3 regions of the Pseudomonas sp. NIBRBAC000502773 genome follow, and region 3 is predicted to be linked to each of the others. Evidence: riboswitches for the same ligand, from Rfam matches in the RefSeq annotation. Region 3 holds a riboswitch; each other region holds the start of a gene.

Region 1 (7,499 bases), 300 kb from region 3:
CAAATCCTGCTCCAGTTGCTTGATGCGCGTGGTCAGGTTCGACGGCACCCGATGAATCAACTGTGCGGCGGCGCTGATGCTGCCTTGCTCGGCAACGGCCTTGAAGATTTCCAGCTGCACCAGGTCCAAGTCATTCTCCAATCGTGAATGTATTGCTTAATATTATTCAGTTTCCAGAAAACATGCATCCCCGTACGCTGAACCCATTCCACTCTTTCAGCCGGACGGTGCCATGAACGCTATTTCCCACCAGACCCACGCCCTGTCGATCAACCCCGCCACCGGCGAAACAGTCGGCAGCTATCCCTACGAAAACGCCGCGCAACTGGACGCCGCCCTCGACCGTGCCACCGCAGCCTTCCGCACCTGGCGCCGCCAGCCGGTCAGCCAGCGCGCCGAACTGCTGCTGGCCCTGGCCGGCGCACTGCGCGATCAAGCCGAAGAAATGGCGCAGATGATCACCCTGGAAATGGGCAAGCCCATCACCCAGGCCCGCGCCGAAATCGAAAAATGCGCCCAGCTCAGCGAGTGGTATGCCGCCCACGGCCCGGCCATGCTGGCCCCGGAACCCACCCTGGTGGACAACGGCAGCGCCCGGATCGAATACCGCCCGCTGGGCCCGATCCTCGCCGTGATGCCGTGGAACTTCCCGGTATGGCAAGTGCTGCGCGGCGCCGTGCCGACCCTGCTCGCCGGCAATACCTACGTGCTCAAACACGCGCCGAACGTGATGGGCAGCGCCTACCTGATGAAAGCGGCGTTGCAGAAGGCCGGATTCGCTGAAGGCCTGTTCGAAGTGATCAACGTGACCCAGGACGGCGTCTCCACCGCCATCGCCGACCCGCGCATCGCCGCCGTCACCCTCACCGGCAGCGTACGCGCCGGCATGGCCATCGGCTCCCAGGCCGGTGCCGCGCTGAAGAAATGCGTACTGGAACTGGGCGGCTCCGACCCGTTCATCGTGCTCAACGACGCCGACCTCGACGCCGCCGTGCAGGCCGCCGTGATCGGCCGCTTCCAGAACAGCGGCCAGGTCTGCGCCGCCGCCAAGCGCCTGATCATCGAGGCCGGTGTGGTGGACGCCTTCACCGCCAAGTTCGTCGAAGCCAGCCGCGCGCTGGTGATGGGCGACCCGACCTCGGCCAGCACCTACGTCGGCCCGATGGCGCGCTTCGACCTGCGCGACGAGCTGCACGGCCAGGTCCAGGCCACCCTGGAAGAAGGCGCCACCCTGCTGCTGGGCGGCCACAAAGTCGCCGGTGCCGCCAACTACTATGAGCCGACCGTACTGGCCGACGTTACCGACCAGATGACTTCGTTCAAGCAGGAACTGTTTGGCCCCGTGGCGTCGATCATCACCGCCCGCGATGCCGACCACGCCGTGGCCCTGGCCAATGACAGCGAGTTCGGCCTCACCGCCAGCCTCTTCACCACCGACCCGGCCAAGGCCCGCGACATCGCCAACCAGCTGGACACCGGCGGGATCTTCATCAATGCGTTCAGCGTGTCCGACCCTCGGGTGGCGTTTGGCGGCGTGAAGAAGAGCGGGTTCGGGCGCGAGTTGTCGCATTTTGGCCTGCGCGAATTCTGCAATGCGCAGACCGTATGGCTGGATCGCAAGTAGCAGCAGTGAACAAATGGCGTTAGCATTCTGTCCACTCGGCTTAACAGCATGTTTTTAGGGTCAGGATCGCACTGTGGAAAAGCTAAATCGCCTTCAAAGCGGAATCGAAGGGCTGGACGCTCTGCTCAAGGGAGGGCTGGTGTCTGGGGCGTCCTACATCATTCAGGGCCGCCCCGGCTCAGGTAAAACCATCCTTGCCAACCAACTGGGGTTTCATCACGCGCGCAATGGCGGCCGAGTCCTGGTTGCCACGCTGTTGGCGGAATCCCACGACCGCCTTTTCCAGTTCCTCTCTACCCTGAGCTTTTTTGACGCCTCCCGTGTCGGCGCCGAAATCCAGTTTGTCAGCGCCTTCGACACCCTGGAAAACGAAGGCCTCGACGAAGTGGTCAAGCTGCTCAGGCGTGAGATCAGCAGGCAGAGGGCCACTGTCATGGTGGTGGACGGCTTGTTGAACGCGCGTTCCAAGGCCGACTCGCCGATCGACACGAAAAAATTCATTTCCGAACTGCAAGGGCATGCCGCCTTCGCCGGTTGCACGGTGTTGTTCCTCACCAGCTCACGCCTGGATGACGGCAGCCCCGAGCACACCATGGTCGATGGCGTGATCGAAATGGGCGAGGAACTGTTCGGCACCCGTTCCGTGCGCCGTATCCAGTTGCGCAAGACCCGCGGCAGCGGCGCGCTCACCGGCCTGCACGAGTGTGAAATCAACGACGACGGCCTGGTGGTGTACCCCCGCCTGGAAAGCCTCTATGGCCGGCCGTCCGCGCCCGACAGCGCCGACCTGACGCGCATCGCCAGCGGTATCGACTCGTTGGACGGCATCCTCGGCGGCGGGCTGCACAGTTCCAGCGTGACCCTGGTCATGGGGCCGTCGGGCATCGGCAAGACCACCCTGGGCCTCAAGTTCCTCTCGGAATCGACGGTAGACGCCCCCGGCCTGCACTTCGGCTTCTACGAAAGCCCTCAGCGCCTGCGGCTCAAAGGCCAATCCCTGGGCATCGATATCCAGAAGATGGAAGACAGCGGCGCACTGACCATCGCCTGGCAGCCCACCACCGAAGGCCTGCTGGACGGGCTTGGCGCGCGATTGCTGCGCCTGGTCGAGGAAAAGGGCATCAAGCGCCTGTTCATCGACAGCTTGAGCGGCATGACCCGCGTCTCCAACAACCCGGCACGGATCACCGATTTCTACAGCGCACTGATGAACGAACTGCGCGCCAGGGGCGTCACGGTCTTCGCCACGTGGGAGATGCATGATCTGTTCGGCGCGGAGGTCACTTCCCCCGCGTCTGAACTGTCGAGCATTGCCGACAACCTCATGCTTATGCGTTTCTTCGAGATTCAGTCTGAACTTAGAAGGACGCTTTCCATTCTTAAGGTCAGAGACAGCTTTTATGACCCCTCATTATTGGAGGTGGTGATCCGTGACCAAGCCGTTGACTTAAGAAAGGTTTCAACAAATGCCCCCTCAGTTGCATCCAATTCAGCGCTGCCTGGTTCAGCTTTTTAAGTCTTTGGGTAGGTTGAATTGACATGGCCACCATCCTGGTCGTCGATGACGAGTACTTGATCGCCGATATCCTTGCCTATGCACTGGAAGATGAGGGGTTCATGGTCGTCACAGCTGGCAATGGGAAAAAGGCGCTGGAGGTGCTGGAGCGAGAACGGCCGTCGCTGATCATCACCGACTTCATGATGCCGGTGATGGACGGTGAGGAGTTCGCCGAAGCGGTCCGTGCACTGCCGGCCGTCAAGCACCTGCCGATTATCCTGATCAGCGGCGCGCAGGCCCATATCGGCATGCAGCGCTCAGACCTGTTCGATGCGGTGCTGGACAAGCCGTTCGACATCGACAAGCTCATTACCAAGGTGAAGGAACTGCTGGGGTGACCTCAACTGCGGATATGCCGGCGCACACACTGCACCAGCCCATCCAGCGCCTGTGACTTCACCGGCGCGAGCACGCACACCGTATGTTCCTGCTGGCCTTCCTTCACGGTCAGGGTGTAGTGCACCTGGCCCGGGTTTCCGGGCTCTGGCGTGGTGCTCTGCGGCAACTGAAAGAAGTTTGAAGCCTCGATCAGTTGCCGCAACTCCTGCTGGTCCGGCTCGGGCAACGTGTTCAACTCCACCGTACGAGGCTGGGTCAAACCCGGAAAAAACGCCGGCCCGCCGTTTTCCTTGATCGAAATTTGCATGGCTGTTCCTCACGTCAGACGTTAATGCCAACCGCTTTCCAGCCCTCCTTGACCGCCTTGTGCTCATCCTTATTCGCGCCGTAGAGACGACCGGCGATATCGTAGGTTATACGCGCAAAACGTAAAAACCCCGAGTTTGGCCGCAACCGCGCATCGCGCAGCGCGTCATACCAGATACGTCCTGCGCGCTCCCAGGCAAACCCGCCAATCCGGGTCGCCACCTGATAGAACGCATGGTTGGGAATGCCGGAATTGATATGCACCCCGCCATTGTCCTCGTAGGTCTGGACAAAATCATCCATATGCCCTGGTTGGGGGTCCTTGCCCAGCAGCTTGTCATCGAACGCGGTGCCGGGGGCCTTCATCGAACGCAGGGCGACGCCTTTGATCTTCTTGGTGAACAACCCTTTGCCGATCAGCCAATCGGCGTCTTCGGCGGTTTGCTTCAACGCATACTGCTTGATCAGTGAGCCGAACACGTCCGAGAGTGACTCGTTCAGCGCGCCGGATTGATTGAAATACATCAGCTTGGCCTCGTCCTCGGTGACGCCGTGGGCCAATTCATGGCCAATCACATCGAGGGCCACCGTGAAGCGGTTGAACAACTGCCCATCGCCGTCGCCAAACACCATCTGGGTCGAGTTCCAGAACGCATTGTTATAGTTCTGGCCAAAGTGCACGGTGGCATCCAGGGCCATGCCGGCGTCATCAATGGAGTTGCGGTCGAACACCTCTTCGAAAAAATCGAACGTGGCACCCAAGCCGTCATAGGCTTCGTCCACGGCGGCGTCGCCACTGGCGGGCTGGCCTTCACCGCGGACCAGCTTGCCCGGCAGGCTGTCGGTGCCTTCGGCGCTGTAGATCGAGCGCCGTTTGCCGGCACCCATGACCAGGGCCATGTGGGCCGGCCCCTTGGCGGGCACTGCGACCATGCGCAGCGAACGGAACGTGCTGTCCTTGGCGCGGGTGCGCAGCGCGATGTCGCGCTGGGCCTTATCACCGTGACGCGCGATCTGGTCGAGCATGTACGGTGGGATCAGGCAGAAAATCGGGTTGCGGTGGTGGCGATCACACATTAGCTGGCTCCCTGTTGGCATATGGTGTAGCTCCGGTAACCGTTTGAGGATAGCCCCCCAGGGTTAACCCGTGTCATCAATTGTCATCAATCTATGTTGCAGTCGTGTTTATCCAAGGAGGACTTACCCATGCCAGCCCGCAAAGCCAAAATCGATCTTGCGCACCGCCCACGACTCGCCGATCTGCGCCCGTTGATCGCGACCAATCCCACCCTGATGGAAGCCCGGGCGGCGACGCCCCGTGTCACCGCGGCCAAGGACCTACAGGACCGACGCGGCTACGCCGAGGATTTTCTCAGCAGCTTCGCGGTGCCCTGGCCCACCGCCGCTGAGGCATTGGCGGACGACGTCCAACCGCTGCGCCTGGACTACACGCATTTCTCGGTGACGATGTCCCGTTCCCGACGACTGGCGCTCTACGTGGGCGTCAATATCGATGGCGGGCAGCATGTGGAGATAGTCCGCAGCAACGACACCTGGGCCTACGATGGGCGCCTGCCGATCAGCGCCCAGGTTGGTGAAGAGCTCTATGCCAGCAATGGCCTGGACCGCGGCCACCTGGTACGGCGCCAGGATCCCAACTGGGGCGACGCGGCAAACACCGCCAACCTCGACACCTTCCACTTCACCAACTGCTCGCCGCAGATGAGCGGGTTCAACCAGAAGACCTGGCTTGAACTGGAGGACTACATCCTCAATAACACGCAACGTTGGAAAGCCCGGGCCACGGTGTTCAGCGGCCCGGTGTTCGCCGACGACGACCGCCTTTACCGTGGTATCAGAATCCCCAAGGCGTTCTGGAAAGTGGTGGCCTACCTCAGCGATGACGGCAAGCCCTCCGCCAGCGCCTACATGATCGACCAAAGCCGCGAGCTGGGTCAGCTCGACCTGATGTTCGGCCAGGTCAGGACCTACCAGCGCAGCGTGATCCAGATCGAACAATTGACCGGTATCCGCTTCGCCAACCTGGCGGACTACGACGGTTTCAGCAACGAAGAGCGCGCCACGGGCACGCGAATTGAAGCGCTGATCCGCGGCCCCGAGGATATTCGTCTCTGACCGGGCGCCCTTCGGGCTGTATCGCCTGGCCCTAATCAACTACCATACCGCGCCGGTTCCCGAACGGGACTAATAGGGAATCCGAAGCGCGGTACACCGCGTCAATCGGAACTGCCCCCGCAACTGTAGGTGCCGAGCCTGCTCCCCACTGCCACTGGACCGCGTCCGGGAAGGCCGGAGCGTGGCGACGACGCATCAGTCAGGAGACCTGCCGGCCCAGTAATCACTAACCGGCGGGGTGTCCGGGAAGGACCTCCTTGCCTGCCCGTTCGGCAGCGTTCGAGGGCGTATTTCCGAACCGTACCTCCCCTGTTTCCACGTACGGTTCACACGGAGATCGCCTCATGCTGCCACGCGTTACCGCCCTGATCAGCGGCCTGGGTTTCTGCGCCCTGGCCCACGCCGCCCCCACGCATTACCCGCTGACCCTGGAAAACTGCGGCAGCACCCTTACTTTCCCGCAGGCGCCCGCGCGCAGCGTGACCATCGGCCAGGCCGCCACCGAAATGCTCTATGCCCTCGGCGTGGCTGACCGCGTGGTAGGCACCTCGCTGTGGTTCAACAGCGTGTTGCCGCAGTTCAAGGCGCAGAACGACCGCATCGAGCGCCTGGCCAACAACGAGCCCAGCTTCGAAGCGGTGATCGCCAAGCGCCCGCAACTGGTGGCCGCCGAGCTGGAATGGGTGGTAGGCCCGCAAGGCGTGGTCGGCACCCGCGAGCAGTTTCACGAACTGAAGATTCCCACCTACCTGCTGCCCTCCGACTGCGAAGGCAAGGACAACCTGGTGGGCGCCGACGGCACGCGGCTGGAGCCTTTCCGTATCGAGACCATCTACAAGAGCATCCGCCAGCTGGCGCAGATTTTCGATGTACAGGATCGCGGCCAACAGTTGAACGATGAACTCCAGGCGCGCCTGGCCAAATCCGTGGCCACCGTGCAGAGCAAAGGCCTCAAGCAGGCCAGCGCGCTGGTGTGGTTCTCCAGCGCCGAACTGGCCAGCGACCCCTACGTGGCCGGCCACAAGGGCATTCCGGAGTTCATGCTCGAAACCCTCGGTTTGCACAACGTGGTGCAATCCGATGAAGAATGGCCCGCCGTCGGCTGGGAAACCCTCGCCAAGGCCAACCCGACCTTCCTGGTAATCGCCCGCATGGACCGCCGCCGCTACCCCGCCGATGACCATGAAAAGAAACTCGCCTTCCTGCGCAGCGACCCGGTCACGCGCAACATGGACGCGGTGAAAAACAACCGCATCATCATCCTCGACGCTCTCGCGCTGCAGGCCAGCATCCGCATGTTCGACGGCCTTGAACACCTGGCCACGGCCATCGACGGCTACGACCTGCCGCAATGATCCGGACCTTACTCGCCCTGGCGCTATTGCTGATCGCCGTGCTCGCCGGCGTGGCCATCGGCGAAACCGCCATCTCGCCGCAGGTGGTGCTACAGGTGCTCGCCAACAAACTGTGGGCGGCCGGTTACGTGCTGGACCCGATCGATGAAGGCGTGGTGTGGAACTACCGCCTCACCCGTGC
Region 2 (7,499 bases), 2.1 Mb from region 3:
CGTCCAGGCCCAGGCTTTGATGACAGGGGCGCAGGTCGAGGCTGTCGAGGTCGTTGGTGACGCCGCCGAGCAGCTCATGGATCAGCGCGGTACCGCTTTCGGGTAGTTGCTCCGGCACCGGATAGCCTTCGGCTTGCAGGGCACGCAGGATATTCAGTGCGGCAGCCGGGGTGTCCAGGCCCACGCCATTACCGATACGACCATCGCGGGTCGGGTAGTTGGCAAGGATCAGGGCGATGCGTTTATCCCCATTCGGCACCCGTGCCAGCTCGACCCAACGGCGCGCCAGCTCGGCGACGAAATCCATGCGTTCGGGCGCTGCGCGGTAGCACACCACGTCCGACTGGCTGCGCTCGCTGCGCCAGGCCAGATCCTTGAAGCTGATCGGCCGGCTGATAATCCGCCCGTCCAACTCGGGCAAGGCAATGTGCATCGCCAGGTCGCGCGGGCCCAGGCCTTGCTCGCTGGCCTGCCAGCCCGGCTGGTTATCCTGGGCGCAGATCGCCTGGATCACCGGGATATTGCGGCGAAACGGCCGCAGATGCGGGGCTTCGGGGCTGGATTGGGCAAAACCGGTGGTGTTCAGGATCACCGCCGCGCCGACCTCATCCAGCAGGTCCTCGACCACCGTCAGGCAGCCGGGCTCTTTCAAACTGGCCACCGCCATCGGCAACGGGTTGAGGCCTGCCGCCTGCAAACGCTGGCAGAACACATCGATAAAACCGGTATTGGCCGCCTGCAAGTGGGAGCGGTAGAACAGCACCGCCGCCACGGGCCAATCCGCGTGCCAATCGGTCTGCCAGTCATTGAGGCGAGGGTTGGCTTTGTGCGGGTGATAGATCGCGGTGCGCGGCAAGGTCTGCGGCTCGGCCCACGGGTAATCGCGGTCCAGGTAGCCGCTGGCCAGGCAGCGGAAGAAATCCAGCGCGTTAGCGAGCCCGCCCTGGCGCAGGAAGTGCCACAGGCGGTCGCGTTGTTCGGCACTCACCGTGCTCAGGCCGCTGAGTTCCGGGTCCGGGCGGTCATCCCCCGGCACCAGGATCAGCGTAACGCCGCGCTCGGCCAGCTCCACCAGGCGCTCGATGCCGTAGCGCCAATAACCGATGCCGCCGTGCAGGGAAATCAGGATGACCTTGGCGTGGCGCAGCACTTCGTCCACGTACAGGTCGACCGATGCGTGGTTCTGCACCTGCATCGGGTTGGCGAGGCGCAGGCTGGGGTAATCCTCGGGCAACTGCTGGGCCGCTTCGGCCAGCAGCGCCAGGCTGGAATCGCCGCTGCACAGGATCACCAGTTCGGCGGGGGTTTGGCCAAGGTCGGCAATATTGTCGTCCGCGACGAAACCACCGGGCTGAGTCCTGAGCAGGTGCATGGGTTAAACGCTGAGGGCGGCGCGCAGTTGCGCTTCGAGGCCCGCCGCGTCCAGCTCTTGGCCGATCAGCACCAGCCGCGTGATGCGCGCTTCGTCGGCGCCCCAGGCACGGTCGAAGTGCTTGTCGAAACGCGTCCCCACACCCTGGATCAGCAGGCGCATCGGCTTGTTCGGGATGGCGGCGAAACCCTTGACCCGCAGGATGCCGTGCTGAACCACCAATTGGTTCAGGGCGTCGAGCAGCAGCGCTTCGTCGGCTTGGGGCAGGTCGATGGAGATGGAATCGAAGGCGTCGTGATCATGCTCGTCTTCACCTTCGTGGTGATGATCGTGGTGGCTATGGCGAGCGTCGATATGTTCTTCGGACCCCGCGCCCAGGCCGATCAACACGTCCAACGGCAGGCGACCGCTGCTGGCTTCGATGATCTTCACCGCCGGCGGCAGCTCTTCGGCGACTTCCAGGCGCACACGGGCCAGGTCTTCGGCGCTGATCAGGTCGGATTTATTGAGGATCACCAGGTCGGCGCTGGCCAACTGGTCGGCAAACAGCTCGTGCAGCGGCGATTCATGGTCCAGGTTCGGGTCGAGCTTGCGCTGGGCGTCGACCTGATCCGGGAACGCGGCAAAGGTGCCGGCGGCCACGGCCGGGCTGTCGACCACGGTGATGACCGCATCAACCGTGCAGGCGCTGCGGATTTCCGGCCACTGGAAGGCCTGTACCAAGGGTTTCGGCAGGGCCAGGCCCGAGGTTTCGATAAGGATATGGTCGAGGTCGCCGCGACGGGCGACGAGTTCGCGCATCACCGGGAAGAACTCCTCCTGCACCGTGCAGCACAGGCAGCCGTTGGCCAGCTCGTACACGCGGCCGTTGGCCTCTTCTTCGGTGCAACCGATGGAGCACTGCTTGAGGATCTCACCGTCGATGCCCAGTTCGCCGAATTCGTTGACGATCACCGCAATGCGACGACCCTGGGCGTTGTCGAGCATATGGCGCAGCAAGGTGGTCTTGCCCGAGCCGAGGAAGCCGGTAACGATGGTGACGGGGAGTTTGGCCAGTGTTTTCATCGGATGCCCTTTGGGGCGGGCATACGGGACGATAGGCACTGCGGCGGCGCGCAGAAGCGGATTTCGTCACCGGATCACCCCGCCCGGTTGAATTGGAAAATCGGTGGCGAGGCAGGTCTCCTGGCTTGGGGCTTGCGGGTCTTGCGACCGGCGCCGACTGCGCCTTCCCGCCGCAGTGGCAGTGGCGTGGCAGTCAGATAAACCCTTCACAGTTGCGGGGGCAGCCGCGGCTTTGACCGCGTTCCCTTCTTAGCTTCGACCTGGGCCGAAGAACCTCGAGGGTGCAAGGCTACGCAGTGAGTACGAGCGGGTCAATGTCGAAACGGCCAGACCGCCCGCTTGAACACTATACAGGGGTTGAAAACGGACGCCCATCATTAGGCGTTTGGTTCAGAATCTTTGATATCAGTGCAGACGGCAATAGTGAGCAACTTACGTAAAAGCTCGCCTTGAAGTCAGACTAATTATTTAGTCCATACGAATTAAATAAGCGCTGTAACTTAACGTAATCAGTTCCCAAATGAGTACAGGGAACAGAAATATCGAAAAACACCACACATCCTCGGAGCAGCTTTGCCAATAGACGAAGTTTAACGCTGCATAGCCAACTCGGATAAAAACACTATGGAATTTTCAATACGCACTCAACCTACTGCGCCCCTCCCTCCGGCATCGATCGAAGTGACTGGCAACGTTCCCCCCAAAACCGACTCTCTGCCCCTCGCAGCGGCACAAAAAAAATCATCAGACATCACGTTTTTAGAGAACCACAGCAACCCGATGCTGGCCAAAGAACTGTTGCACCATTTCCGCGACCTGGAAGGCCCGGACGGTAAGGCACGCAACAGCTTTCGCTTGACCGACCTCAAAAAGATGGCGGCAGGCAAACTACACGACGGACGAGATGCCAAACAAGAGCAAATAGAGCTTGCGAAGGAGGTCATCAGCCGCCCAGACCTAATGACGTCACTCTTTCCACAAACACCTGGAGTGCACTACGGCGAGGCGACCTGGAACAATGTCGCTATTATCGCTGAAGACTTCAAAAGTCTTAGCGATGGGTCTTTGCTGGGGCAAGTTAGAGTTTATTTTCGCGAGTTCGCCGAAGGTGCTAACGATGAATATGTAAACTTTAACGAACTGCGAGAGGCTGCACGCGAAATACGGAGCACTAGAGATTTCTCCTACAATGCAACAGCCGTTGCCAAAGAACTTCTTAATCGACCTTACCTGCTTCGTCAGTTGGATATAATACCCGGCGCGTTCTTGCATACAACCAAACCAGACGACAGGTTTAGTTTGTCCAATATTACGTACGCACGCATGGCGGCCTCTTACTCGCCCCGTCGCCCTGCCTGATCAACATCCACTGGAACGCCTGCCGTAAACTGCGGGGCGCCAGTCGTCTATTTGACGCCCGCCCACTGCCCATGCTCTCCTACACATCTTGTTTCGGGTGCCCTTCACAGGGTGAAACGGGAAACCGGTGAGTCATAGCCTTATGACGAGTCCGGTGCTGCCCCCGCAACGGTAAGCGAGTGAAGCGTCAGATCCACTGTGCCTGTACGGCATGGGAAGGCGACGTTTTGTAGACCCAGTGTCCCTCGCAAGCCCGGAGACCGGCCCGAATAACATCGAATAACAAACCCGCGGTGGGCGGGCGCTGTTAAAACCCTGCGTGCCTGGCTCGCGGGGTTTGCATGCGCTCGTGTCACCCTGACACCTGAAAGGGACGCGCCATGTCGATCATCAGCAGCACCTCGCACACCGCCAGCAGCTCCGCCACCCTCAGCCAACGCCTGACCGCCGCCATCGGCGCGTCGATCCTTGGCGCGTGCCTGGTGTATTTCGCCGGTTTCTCGCACATCGAGGCGGTGCACAACGCTGCCCACGATACCCGCCACAGCGCCGCGTTCCCGTGCCACTGAGGCCTGCCGACATGATCAAGCGTATTGCGCAAACCGCAGGGTTCACCGGCCTGCTCGCCGCCCTGCTGCTGACCCTGCTGCAAAGCTTCTGGGTCGCTCCGCTGATTCTGCAGGCGGAAACCTTTGAAAAAGCCCCGGCCGCGACTGAAGTGGCCCATGAACATGCTGCTGGCGCCGCCGCACACACCCACGACGCCGAAGCCTGGGAGCCGGAAGACGGCTGGCAGCGTGTGCTGTCGACCACCGGCGGCAACCTGGTGGTGGCCGTCGGCTTCGCCCTGATGCTGGCCGGCCTCTATACCCTGCGCGCACCGACCCGCACGGCCCAAGGCTTGCTGTGGGGCCTGGCCGGCTACGCGACCTTTGTGCTGGCGCCCACCCTGGGCCTGCCACCGGAGCTGCCGGGCACTGCCGCCGCCGACCTGGCACAACGGCAGATCTGGTGGATCGGCACCGCTGCCTCGACGGCTGTGGGTATTGCCCTGATCGTGTTTGGTCGCAACTGGCTGCTGAAAGTCCTGGGCGTGGCGATCCTGGTGGTGCCGCATGTGATCGGTGCACCGCAGCCGGAAACCCATTCGATGCTGGCGCCGGAAGCCCTCGAAGCGCAGTTCAAGATCGCTTCGCAGTTGACCAACGTGGCGTTCTGGCTGGCCCTTGGCCTGATCAGTGCCTGGTTGTTCCGCCGCAACCGCGACGATCAATACTCGGCATGACCCTGGTGGTCGGCCTGGGTTGCCAGCGGGGTTGTGATGTCGACACCCTGCTGGGCCTGTTGGACAGCGCCCTGGCCGAGGGCGGGATCGAGCGCCAGCGTGTCACGGCACTGGCCAGCATCGACCGTAAACAGGACGAGCCAGGGTTACTCGCCCTGGCCCGACTGCTCGACCTGCCCTTGCAATGCTTCAACGCCGGGCAACTGGCCGTTTACGAAGACCGGCTGAGCCACAAATCGGCGGTCGCGTTTGCCCATACCGGCTGTTACGGCGTCGCCGAAAGTGCCGCCCTGGCCCTGGCCGAACAGCTCTGCGGCGGCCCTGCCCGCTTGTTGATCACCCGCCAGAAAACCGCCCAGGCCACCTTTGCATTGGCCTGCGCCGGCTAAAATCCCGATAATCGTCAGTCCCGATCATGAGCAATCTTCATGCTCGCCCGTTTTTCCACAGGAATTCTCCATGACCGTCTACTTCATCGGCGCCGGCCCCGGCGATCCGGAATTGATCACTGTCAAAGGCCAGCGCCTGATCCGCAGTTGCCCGGTGATCATCTATGCCGGCTCGCTGGTGCCGGCGGCGGTGCTGGAGGGTCATCAGGCGCAACAGGTGGTCAACAGCGCCGAACTGCACCTGGAACAGATCATCGAACTGTTCAAGGCTGCCCACGCCAACGGCCAGGATGTGGCCCGCGTGCACTCCGGCGACCCAAGCCTGTATGGCGCGATTGGCGAGCAGATCCGTTACCTGCGCGAGTTGGGCATCCCCTTCCAGATCATTCCCGGCGTCACCGCAGTGGCCGCCTGCGCAGCGTTGCTGGAGACCGAACTGACCTTGCCGGACATCGCCCAAAGCGTGATCCTGACCCGCTACGCCGATAAAACCCGCATGCCGGCCGGCGAAGACTTCGACAGCCTGGCCCGCCATGGCACGACCATGGCGATTCATCTGGGGGTCAACCATTTGGAGAAGATTGTCGCCGAACTGCTGCCGCACTATGGCGCAGACTGCCCGATTGCCGTGGTACACCGGGCGACATGGCCGGATCAGGATTGGGCCGTCGGCACACTCAGCGATATTGCCGACAAAGTCGCCGCCAAGGGCTTTCGGCGTACGGCGTTGATTGTGGTGGGGCGAGTACTGGCGAGTGACAGCTTCAGTGAGTCGTCGTTGTATCGGGCCGGGCATGCGCACCTTTATCGGCCTTGATTATTTACTTCACTAACAACCAATAACATGTTGATTCAACTGAATAAATACAATAAAAAAGTGGGAGGGGCTTGCTCCCGATGGCGGTGTGTCAGCTTCCTCATGAGACGACTGAGGCACCGTTATCGGGAGCAAGCCCCTCCCACACTTAATCCTCCTTGTCAGATAGATTGCATAACCGCTTGAATTTTAACAATAAAAAACGGCGCTCACGGGCGCCGTTTTTTGTTCGCAGTGAACGCCTTACTCAGTAGTAGGCGTTTTCTTTCTGCGTGTGGTCCGTCACATCACGGACGCCCTTGAGCTCCGGAATACGCTCGAGCAAGGTCCGCTCGATGCCCTCGCGCAGGGTCACGTCTGCCTGACCGCAGCCCTGGCACCCGCCGCCGAACTTCAATACGGCAATGCCGTCATCGACGACGTCGATCAGGCTGACCTGACCGCCGTGGCTCGCGAGCCCCGGGTTGATCTCGGTTTGCAGGTAGTAGTTGATACGCTCGTTGACCGGGCTGTCGGCATTGACATTAGGCACCTTGGCGTTGGGCGCCTTGATGGTCAATTGGCCGCCCATGCGGTCGGTGGCGTAGTCGACCACGGCATCGTCCAGGAAGGCTTCGCTGAAGTTGTCGATATACGCGGTGAAGCTTTTCAGCCCCAGGGCGGTGTCTTCAGGTTTCTCTTCACCGGGCTTGCAGTAGGCGATGCACGTCTCGGCGTACTGGGTGCCAGGCTGGGTGATAAAGACGCGGATGCCGATTCCCGGGGTGTTCTGCTTGGACAGCAGGTCAGCCAGGTAATCGTGGGCGGCGTCGGTAATGGTTATGGCAGTCATGGAAACTCCTCACAGGCTTGCCGGCAGTTTACGCCAAAATATTACGCAGGTACAAAGTCCGAGTAATTTTGTCGGAAAAGACGCTGGCCTCTGTCAGAGGTTTTCATAACGGTTCATATCCAGCACCCCCTCTTCCACCGGCGTCGTCTCGCGGATGTACTGGGACAAATCGTGGAAATACTGCCAGAACAACGGGTGGCTGCGGCGCACGCCCCAGCGGTCGACAATTTTCTCAAAGCGATTGGCGTCCTTGGCCCGCTCCATTTCGGCGACGAATTCAGGCACTTCCTGGGCAGGGATGTTGAACATGAAGTTCGGGTAACTGCTGAGCACTCCAGGGTAAAGGGTCAGCGTGTCCAGGCCCGGCTGATAGCGGTAAG
Region 3 (7,499 bases):
CCAGGTCGCTGCCGATCTCGTCGCGCTCGTTTACCGCGGTCCATAGCTTGCCGCTCTGGGGTTCCCAGGCCATGCCGTTAGGGTTGCGCAGGCCGGAAGCGAAAATGCGCTGCTGGCCGCTGGCGCGATCCACTTCCCAGATAGCCGCCCGGCCCTGTTCCGCCTCAAGACCGTTCTCACCGACGTTGCTGTTGGAGCCGACACTCACGTACAGCTTGCTGCCGTCCTTGCTGGCGATCACGTTCTTGGTCCAGTGGTGATTCAGGGGCCCGCCCGGCAGGTCGACCACCTTGGTGCCAGGTGCCTTGATCGCGGTTTCGCCCGCTTGATAGGGGAAGCGCAGCAGCTTGTCCGAATCGGCCACGTACAGGTCATTGCCGACCAGTGTCATACCGAAGGGCGAATTGAGGTTTTCCAGGAACACCGTACGGGTCTCGGCAACGCCATCGTGATCGGCGTCGCGCAGCAGGGTAATGCGATTGGGGCTCGGCACCCCGGCACCGGCGCGGCCCATGACCTTCTCCATGACCCAGCCGCGAATGCCCTTGGAATCATCCGGCTTGGGCGGCGCATTGGTTTCTGCCACCAGCACATCGCCGTTGGGCAGCACATACAGCCAGCGCGGGTGATCCAGGCCTTCGGCGAACGCCGCCACTTGGGTGCCGGCCGCTGCCGTTGGCTTCACGCCCTGCGGCCAACCGATAGCGGGGGCGATGTTCACCGTGGGAATCAGGGTTTTGTTCGGCTCCGGTAGCTGCGGCGACGGCCCGGTGCCGTCGGACACCTGCAGGGTGGAGCTTTCACCGCAGGCCGCAAGGGTGCCGGCGAGCATGATGAGTAGGGCGAGTCTGGTTTTATGCATGGTGTTCTCCTTGATACCTGTAAGGGTAGAGGAGGGCGCTGGTGCGATGGTTCAAGTGCAAGGCCAGCTTTAATTGACGCTCCACCCCCAACCCACTAACCTTCGCGGCTTGTTCCAGGTGCTCTGTGACCCATGGGTCGACCGAGTGAAACAGGGAAGCCGGTGAGCGAGCGCACTTGTACACAGTGCTGCCGCGATTCCGGCGCTGCCCCCGCAACGGTAAATGAGTCAAGACGGTGCCTTTTGCCACTGTATCGCCCGCGATATGGGAAGGCGCGCCGTCGGCGTGTTCGCTCTGTCGATGAGCCAGCGCACCACTCATGAGCCCGGAGACCGGCCTGGATCATCCAACAGCATCACGGTGGGCGATGCTTGGCTGTCTGTTTTTTCCTGCCTGCCGTTTTTGTCCAGCCCCAATGGAGAGCTGCCATGACCGATACCCCCGACCGCGACGAACGCCACCTGGCGCGCATGCTGCGCAAAAAAGCCGTGATCGACGAGCGCATCGCCAATTCCCCCAATGAGTGTGGCTTGCTGCTGGTGCTGACCGGCAACGGCAAAGGCAAGAGCAGCTCGGCATTCGGCATGCTCGCGCGCGCCATGGGCCACGGCATGCAGTGCGGTGTGGTGCAGTTCATCAAGGGGCGCAACAGCACCGGTGAGGAGTTGTTCTTCCGCCGCTTCCCCGAGCAAGTGCGTTTCCACGTGATGGGCGAAGGCTTCACCTGGGAGACCCAGGACCGCCAGCGCGATATCGCCGCCGCCGAAGCCGCCTGGGCCGTGTCCCGCGAACTGCTGCAAGACCCGCGCATCGGCCTGGTGGTGCTGGATGAGCTGAACATTGCCCTCAAGCATGGTTACCTCGACTTGGACCAGGTCCTCAGCGACCTGCAAGCGCGTCCGCCGATGCAGCACGTGGTCGTCACCGGCCGTGGCGCCAAGCCTGAATTGATCGAAATGGGCGACACCGTCACTGAAATGGGCATGCTCAAGCACGCGTTCCAGGCCGGTATCAAGGCACAGAAGGGCGTCGAACTTTGAATCAGCCCCGTCACTGCCCGGCCGTCCTGATCGCCGCACCGGCGTCCGGCCAAGGCAAAACCACCGTCACCGCCGCGCTGGCCCGTTTGCACCGCAACCTGGGGCGCAGGGTACGCGTGTTCAAATGCGGCCCGGATTTCCTGGACCCGATGATCCACGAGCGCGCCAGCGGTGCGCCGGTGTATCAATTGGACATGTGGATGGTGGGCGAGCAGGAAAGTCGTCGGCTGCTGTGGGAAGCGGCGGGTGAGGCCGACCTGATCCTGATCGAAGGCGTGATGGGCCTGTTCGATGGCACACCGTCCAGCGCCGACCTGGCGCGGCATTTCGGCGTGCCGGTGCTCGGTGTGATCGACGGCACCGCCATGGCCCAGACCTTTGGCGCCCTGGCCCTGGGCCTGGCGCGTTATCAGCCGGACCTGCCGTTTGCCGGGGTACTGGCCAACCGCGTCGGCACCCTGCGCCATGCGCAGTTGCTGGAAGGCAGCCTCACCGAAGGCTTGCGTTGGTATGGCGCCCTGTCCCGCGAAACCGGAATCGAACTGCCCAGCCGCCATTTGGGCCTGGTGCAGGCCAGCGAGCTGAATGACCTCGACGTGCGCCTGGACGCCGCCGCCCAGGCCCTGGGCAGCAGCTGCGAAGTCGCATTGCCGCCACCGGTGACCTTCGCCGCGCCGGAAGTGATCGAGGCCGAGCCGTTGCTGGCCGGTGTGCGCATTGCGGTGGCCCGTGACGAAGCCTTCGCCTTCACCTATGGCGCCAGCCTCGACCTGCTGCGGGCGATGGGGGCCGAACTGACGTTTTTCTCGCCGATCCATGATCTCCAACTGCCCGAGGCCGACAGCCTGTACTTGCCCGGCGGTTACCCGGAATTGCACCACCAGGCGCTGTCGCAAAACACGCCGATGCTTGACGCCATTCGTAACCATCATGCCGCCGGCAAACCCTTGCTCGCCGAGTGTGGCGGCATGCTCTACCTGTTGGATTCGCTTACCGATGTCGACGGCACCCGCGCCGAGCTGGTCGGCCTGCTGCAAGGCGATGCGGTGATGCAAAAGAAACTCGCGGCCCTGGCCCTGCAAAGTGTCGAGCTGCCGGAAGGCGTGCTGCGCGGGCACACGTATCACCATTCCCTGACCAGCACCGAGTGCCAGCCGATTGCCCGTGGCCTGAGCCCGAACGGTGGGCGCGGTGCCGAAGCGGTGTTCCGGCAGGGGCGGATGACGGCCTCTTACGTGCACTTCTATTTTCCGTCGAATCCGACGGCGGTAGCCGCGTTGTTTGCCCCGGACCGAGCTGAAACCCCATCCACTGTGGGAGGGGGCTTGCCCCCGATAGGGCCATGACCGACAACGCTTTCCCCCAGGCCGACCGCGACGCCGTCTACCGCGCCATCGCCGAACGCCGCGACATGCGCCACTTCAGCGGCGGCAGTGTCGCCCCCGAATTGCTGCATCGCCTGCTCCAGGCCGCGCACCAGGCGCCCAGTGTCGGCCTGATGCAGCCCTGGCGGTTTATCCGCATCAGCGACCGCGCGTTGCGCAGCCAGATTCAACAGTTGGTGGAAGAAGAACGCGTGCGCACCGCCGAGGCGTTGGGCGAGCGCTCCGATGCGTTCATGAAGCTCAAGGTCGAAGGCATCCACGACTGCGCCGAAGTGCTGGTGGCGGCGTTGATGGATGATCGCGAGCGCCACATCTTCGGGCGGCGCACCTTGCCGGAGATGGACCTGGCGTCGCTGTCCTGTGCGATCCAGAACCTGTGGCTGGCGGCGCGGGTCGAGGGGCTGGGCATGGGCTGGGTCTCGCTGTTCGACCCCCAGGCCCTGGCCGACCTGCTGGGCCTGCCGCCCGGTGCGAAACCCCTGGCGGTCTTGTGCCTGGGGCCGGTGACGGAGTTTTACCCGGCACCGATGTTGCAGCTCGAAGGCTGGACCGAGCCTCGGCCGTTGAGTGACATGGTGTATGAAAATGCGTGGGGAGTGAGTCAATGAGTGTGGCCTTGCTGTGTGTCGCTGCGGTGGCGTTGGATGCGCTGCTGGGCGAGCCCAGGCGCTGGCATCCGCTGGTGGCGTTCGGCAATTTTGCCGGGCGCATCGAGCAGCGTTTCAACAGCGGTGGCCGGGGCTGGCGCAGCCATGGCGTGACCGCGTGGGTTATCGCCGTGGTGCCGTTGACCCTGCTGGCCACCGCGTTGTCGTGGGCGCCGTATATCGGCTGGGTCCTGGAGATCCTCGCGTTGTACTGCGCCCTCGGCATGCGCAGCCTCGGCGAGCATGTGATCCCGGTGGCCCAGGCCCTGCGCAGCGAGGACCTCGACGCGGCTCGCACACGGGTGAGCTACCTGGTCAGCCGCCAGACCAGTGAACTGGACCGCACCGAAGTCGCCCGCGCCGCCACCGAATCGGTGCTGGAAAACGGCAGCGATGCGGTGTTTGCCGCGCTGTTCTGGTTTGTCGTCGCCGGTGTGCCGGGCGTGGTGCTCTACCGCCTGAGCAATACGCTCGACGCCATGTGGGGCTATCGCAACGAACGCTTCGAGCGCTTCGGTTGGGCCGCGGCCAAGATCGACGATGTACTCAACTATGTGCCTGCACGCCTGGTGGCCTTGACCTACGCCGTGCTGGGCAAAACCCGCCTGGCCCTCAAATGCTGGCGCACCCAGGGGCCGACCTGGGACAGCCCCAATGCCGGGCCGGTGATGGCATCCGGCGCTGGCGCGTTGGGCGTTGAGCTGGGTGGCGCCGCGATTTACCACGGCGAGGTGCACCAGCGTCCGCCACTGGGCGAAGGCCCGGCGGCGGATGCCGACTCTATCGACCGCGGCTGGCAACTGGTGCAGCGCGGCGTATGGTTGTGGTTGCTGATTCTCTGCGTGGGGGGGCAATTTTATGCTTGAGCACGGTGGCCGGCTGCGCAAGGCGGCGATTCAGTACGGAATTGCCGAAGCCGATTGGCTGGACCTGTCCAGCGGCCTTGCACCCTGGCCATGGCCGATCCCGGAGATTCCGCTGCGGGCCTGGGCGCGCTTGCCGGAGTCCGACGACGGCCTGGAACAGGCGGCCAGCGAGTATTACGGCGCCGCGCATCTGCTGCCGGTGCCCGGCTCCCAGGCGGCGATTCAGTTGCTGCCGCGCTTGCGCCGTGCCGGCAAGGTCGGCGTGCTGTCGCCGTGCTACGCCGAACATGCCGAGGCCTGGCGGCGTGCCGGTTACGTGGTGCGTGAAGTGCAGGAGCAGGAAGTCGACTTCTTCCTCGACGTCCTTGACGTGCTGGTGGTGGTCAATCCCAATAACCCCACCGGATTGAGCCTGGCCCCGCAACGCCTGCTGGATTGGCACGCAAGGCTGGCCCAGCGCGGCGGCTGGCTGGTGGTGGACGAAGCGTTCATGGATGTCACCCCGCAGTTGAGCCTGGCGAGCCAGGCCCATCAGGTCGGCCTGATTGTGCTGCGCTCGTTCGGCAAGTTTTTCGGCCTGGCCGGTGTGCGCCTGGGCTTTGTGCTGGCCGAGCGCAGGTTGCTCAAGTTGCTGGCCGAACAGGTTGGGCCCTGGGCCGTCAGCGGGCCGACGCGGGTGCTGGGCCAAGTGTGCCTGCGCGATACCGCCGGCCATGCGCGGCAGCGGGCGCGCTGCATCGAGGCCGGCCAGCGCTTGTTTGAACTGCTCGAGCGCCGTGGCTTTCAACCCCAGGGCGGCTGCGCGTTGTTCCAGTGGTTGATCACCCCGCACGCCGAGCGCATGCACGAATTCATGGCCCAGCGCGGCATCTTGCTGCGCCTGTTTGTGCACAACAGCAGCGTGCGGTTTGGCCTGCCCGACACCGAGGCCGACTGGCTGCGCCTTGACGAAGCGCTGGCGGCCTACAAGGACGCCTCATGACGACGCTGATGGTGCAAGGCACCACCTCCGATGCCGGCAAAAGTACCCTGGTGACCGCGTTGTGCCGCTGGCTGGTACGCCAGGGCATCGCCGTGGTGCCGTTCAAGCCACAGAACATGGCGCTCAACAGCGCCGTGACAGCCGAAGGCGGCGAGATCGGCCGTGCCCAGGCGGTGCAGGCCCAGGCGGCCAACCTGGCGCCCCACACCGACATGAACCCGGTGCTGCTCAAGCCCAACAGCGACACCGGCTCCCAGGTGATCATCCATGGCCGCGCCGTGACCAGCATGAACGCGGTGGCCTATCACGATTACAAAGCCATCGCGATGCAGGCGGTGCTGGCCTCCCACGCGCGGTTGAGCGAAACCTACCCGGTGGTGATGGTGGAGGGTGCAGGCTCCCCGGCGGAGATCAACCTGCGCGCCAATGACATCGCCAACATGGGTTTCGCCGAAGCCGTCGACTGCCCGGTGCTGCTGATTGCCGACATCAATCGCGGCGGAGTGTTCGCCCATCTGGTCGGCACCCTGGAATTGCTCTCTCCCAGCGAACAGGCGCGGGTCAAGGGCTTCATCATCAACCGCTTTCGCGGCGACATTGCACTGCTGCAACCCGGCCTGGACTGGTTGCAGGCACGCACCGGCAAACCGGTGGTGGGCGTATTGCCCTATGTGATGGACCTGCACCTGGAAGCCGAGGACGGCATCGACCAACGTCAGATCGACAAGGCGGCGCAGGTGCTCAAGGTGGTGGTGCCGGTGTTGCCGCGCATCAGCAACCACACGGATTTCGATCCGCTGCGCCTGCATCCCCAGGTGGATTTGCAGTTCATCGGGCCGGGCCAGCCGATTCCGGCCGCCGACCTGATCATCCTGCCGGGCTCGAAAAGCGTGCGCAGCGACCTCGCTTACCTGCGTGCCCATGGCTGGGACACCGCCGTGGCGCGGCACTTGCGCTACGGCGGCAAGGTGCTGGGGATTTGCGGCGGTTTGCAGATGCTCGGTGAGCAGGTGCACGACCCGTTGGGCCTGGAAGGGCTTGCCGGTTCCAGCGACGGTCTGGGTCTGCTGGCATTCAGCACGACCCTGGAAGCAGAGAAACAGCTGCGCAATGTGCGTGGGCGCTTGTTGCTGGAGGACGCCGAGGTCAGTGGCTATGAGATCCATGCCGGCGTGACGTGCGGCGCGGCCCTGGCGAACGCCGCCGTGCTGCTGGAGGACGGTCGCCATGACGGCGCGCACAGTGCTGACGGGCAGATTCTCGGCACGTATCTGCATGGCGTGTTCGAGACGCCGGCGGCCTGCAGCGCGTTGCTGCGTTGGGCCGGGTTGCAGGATGTGCAGGCGGTGGATTATCACGCCCTGCGCGAGCGCGATATCGAGCGCCTGGCGGATCTGGTGGAGAACCACTTGGATACCGATTTGTTGCGCAAACTGTGTGGGGTTTAAGGGTGTACACACGGTTCAAATGTGGGAGGGGCGGTGCGACGATTCGACTTGCCCCCGATAGCGGTGTATCAGGTGCTGAATTGTTCAGGTATACCGAGTACATATCCATTCCTGCGGTAACGGCCACGTATGGTTCCGCTCTTACAGCGGCTCACTTTTGGAAAGGCCCAAAAGTAAGCAAAAGGCCTTCGCCCCACCACTCGGCACCTCGCTTGGGCTCGGTGTGCCCTCACTCCGGCTTGAATCCGTGGGCCGCCGCAATGGGCCA

What was found. Region 3 has a riboswitch for cobalamin ahead of cobO (cob(I)yrinic acid a,c-diamide adenosyltransferase). Riboswitches for the same ligand answer to the same signal wherever they lie in the genome.
Region 1: another riboswitch for cobalamin. It lies ahead of NIBR502773_RS05675 (ABC transporter substrate-binding protein); the one in region 3 lies ahead of cobO (cob(I)yrinic acid a,c-diamide adenosyltransferase).
Region 2: another riboswitch for cobalamin. It lies ahead of NIBR502773_RS28335 (CbtB-domain containing protein); the one in region 3 lies ahead of cobO (cob(I)yrinic acid a,c-diamide adenosyltransferase).

Annotation. Positions count from the first base shown of each region.
Region 1 is NZ_CP041189.1:1,248,991-1,256,489, forward strand. It holds gene NIBR502773_RS05640 (LysR family transcriptional regulator) at 1-129, opposite strand, end outside; gene NIBR502773_RS05645 (aldehyde dehydrogenase family protein) at 233-1,624, shown strand; gene NIBR502773_RS05650 (ATPase domain-containing protein) at 1,698-3,140, shown strand; gene NIBR502773_RS05655 (response regulator) at 3,164-3,520, shown strand; gene NIBR502773_RS05660 (protealysin inhibitor emfourin) at 3,523-3,828, opposite strand; gene NIBR502773_RS05665 (M4 family metallopeptidase) at 3,843-4,904, opposite strand; gene NIBR502773_RS05670 (DNA/RNA non-specific endonuclease) at 5,034-5,963, shown strand; cobalamin riboswitch at 6,000-6,194, shown strand; gene NIBR502773_RS05675 (ABC transporter substrate-binding protein) at 6,308-7,318, shown strand; gene NIBR502773_RS05680 (iron ABC transporter permease) at 7,315-7,499, shown strand, end outside.
Region 2 is NZ_CP041189.1:6,178,404-6,185,902, reverse strand. It holds gene cobN (cobaltochelatase subunit CobN) at 1-1,372, opposite strand, end outside; gene cobW (cobalamin biosynthesis protein CobW) at 1,376-2,437, opposite strand; cobalamin riboswitch at 2,530-2,730, opposite strand; gene NIBR502773_RS28340 (hypothetical protein) at 3,062-3,796, shown strand; cobalamin riboswitch at 3,875-4,080, shown strand; gene NIBR502773_RS28335 (CbtB-domain containing protein) at 4,177-4,365, shown strand; gene NIBR502773_RS28330 (CbtA family protein) at 4,377-5,081, shown strand; gene NIBR502773_RS28325 (cobalamin biosynthesis protein) at 5,078-5,470, shown strand; gene cobM (precorrin-4 C(11)-methyltransferase) at 5,541-6,287, shown strand; gene nfuA (Fe-S biogenesis protein NfuA) at 6,535-7,119, opposite strand; gene NIBR502773_RS28310 (fatty acid cis/trans isomerase) at 7,213-7,499, opposite strand, start outside.
Region 3 is NZ_CP041189.1:1,550,679-1,558,177, reverse strand. It holds gene NIBR502773_RS07060 (sorbosone dehydrogenase family protein) at 1-862, opposite strand, end outside; cobalamin riboswitch at 962-1,219, shown strand; gene cobO (cob(I)yrinic acid a,c-diamide adenosyltransferase) at 1,292-1,903, shown strand; gene NIBR502773_RS07050 (cobyrinate a,c-diamide synthase) at 1,900-3,249, shown strand; gene bluB (5,6-dimethylbenzimidazole synthase) at 3,246-3,896, shown strand; gene cbiB (adenosylcobinamide-phosphate synthase CbiB) at 3,893-4,801, shown strand; gene cobD (threonine-phosphate decarboxylase CobD) at 4,794-5,783, shown strand; gene NIBR502773_RS07030 (cobyric acid synthase) at 5,780-7,231, shown strand.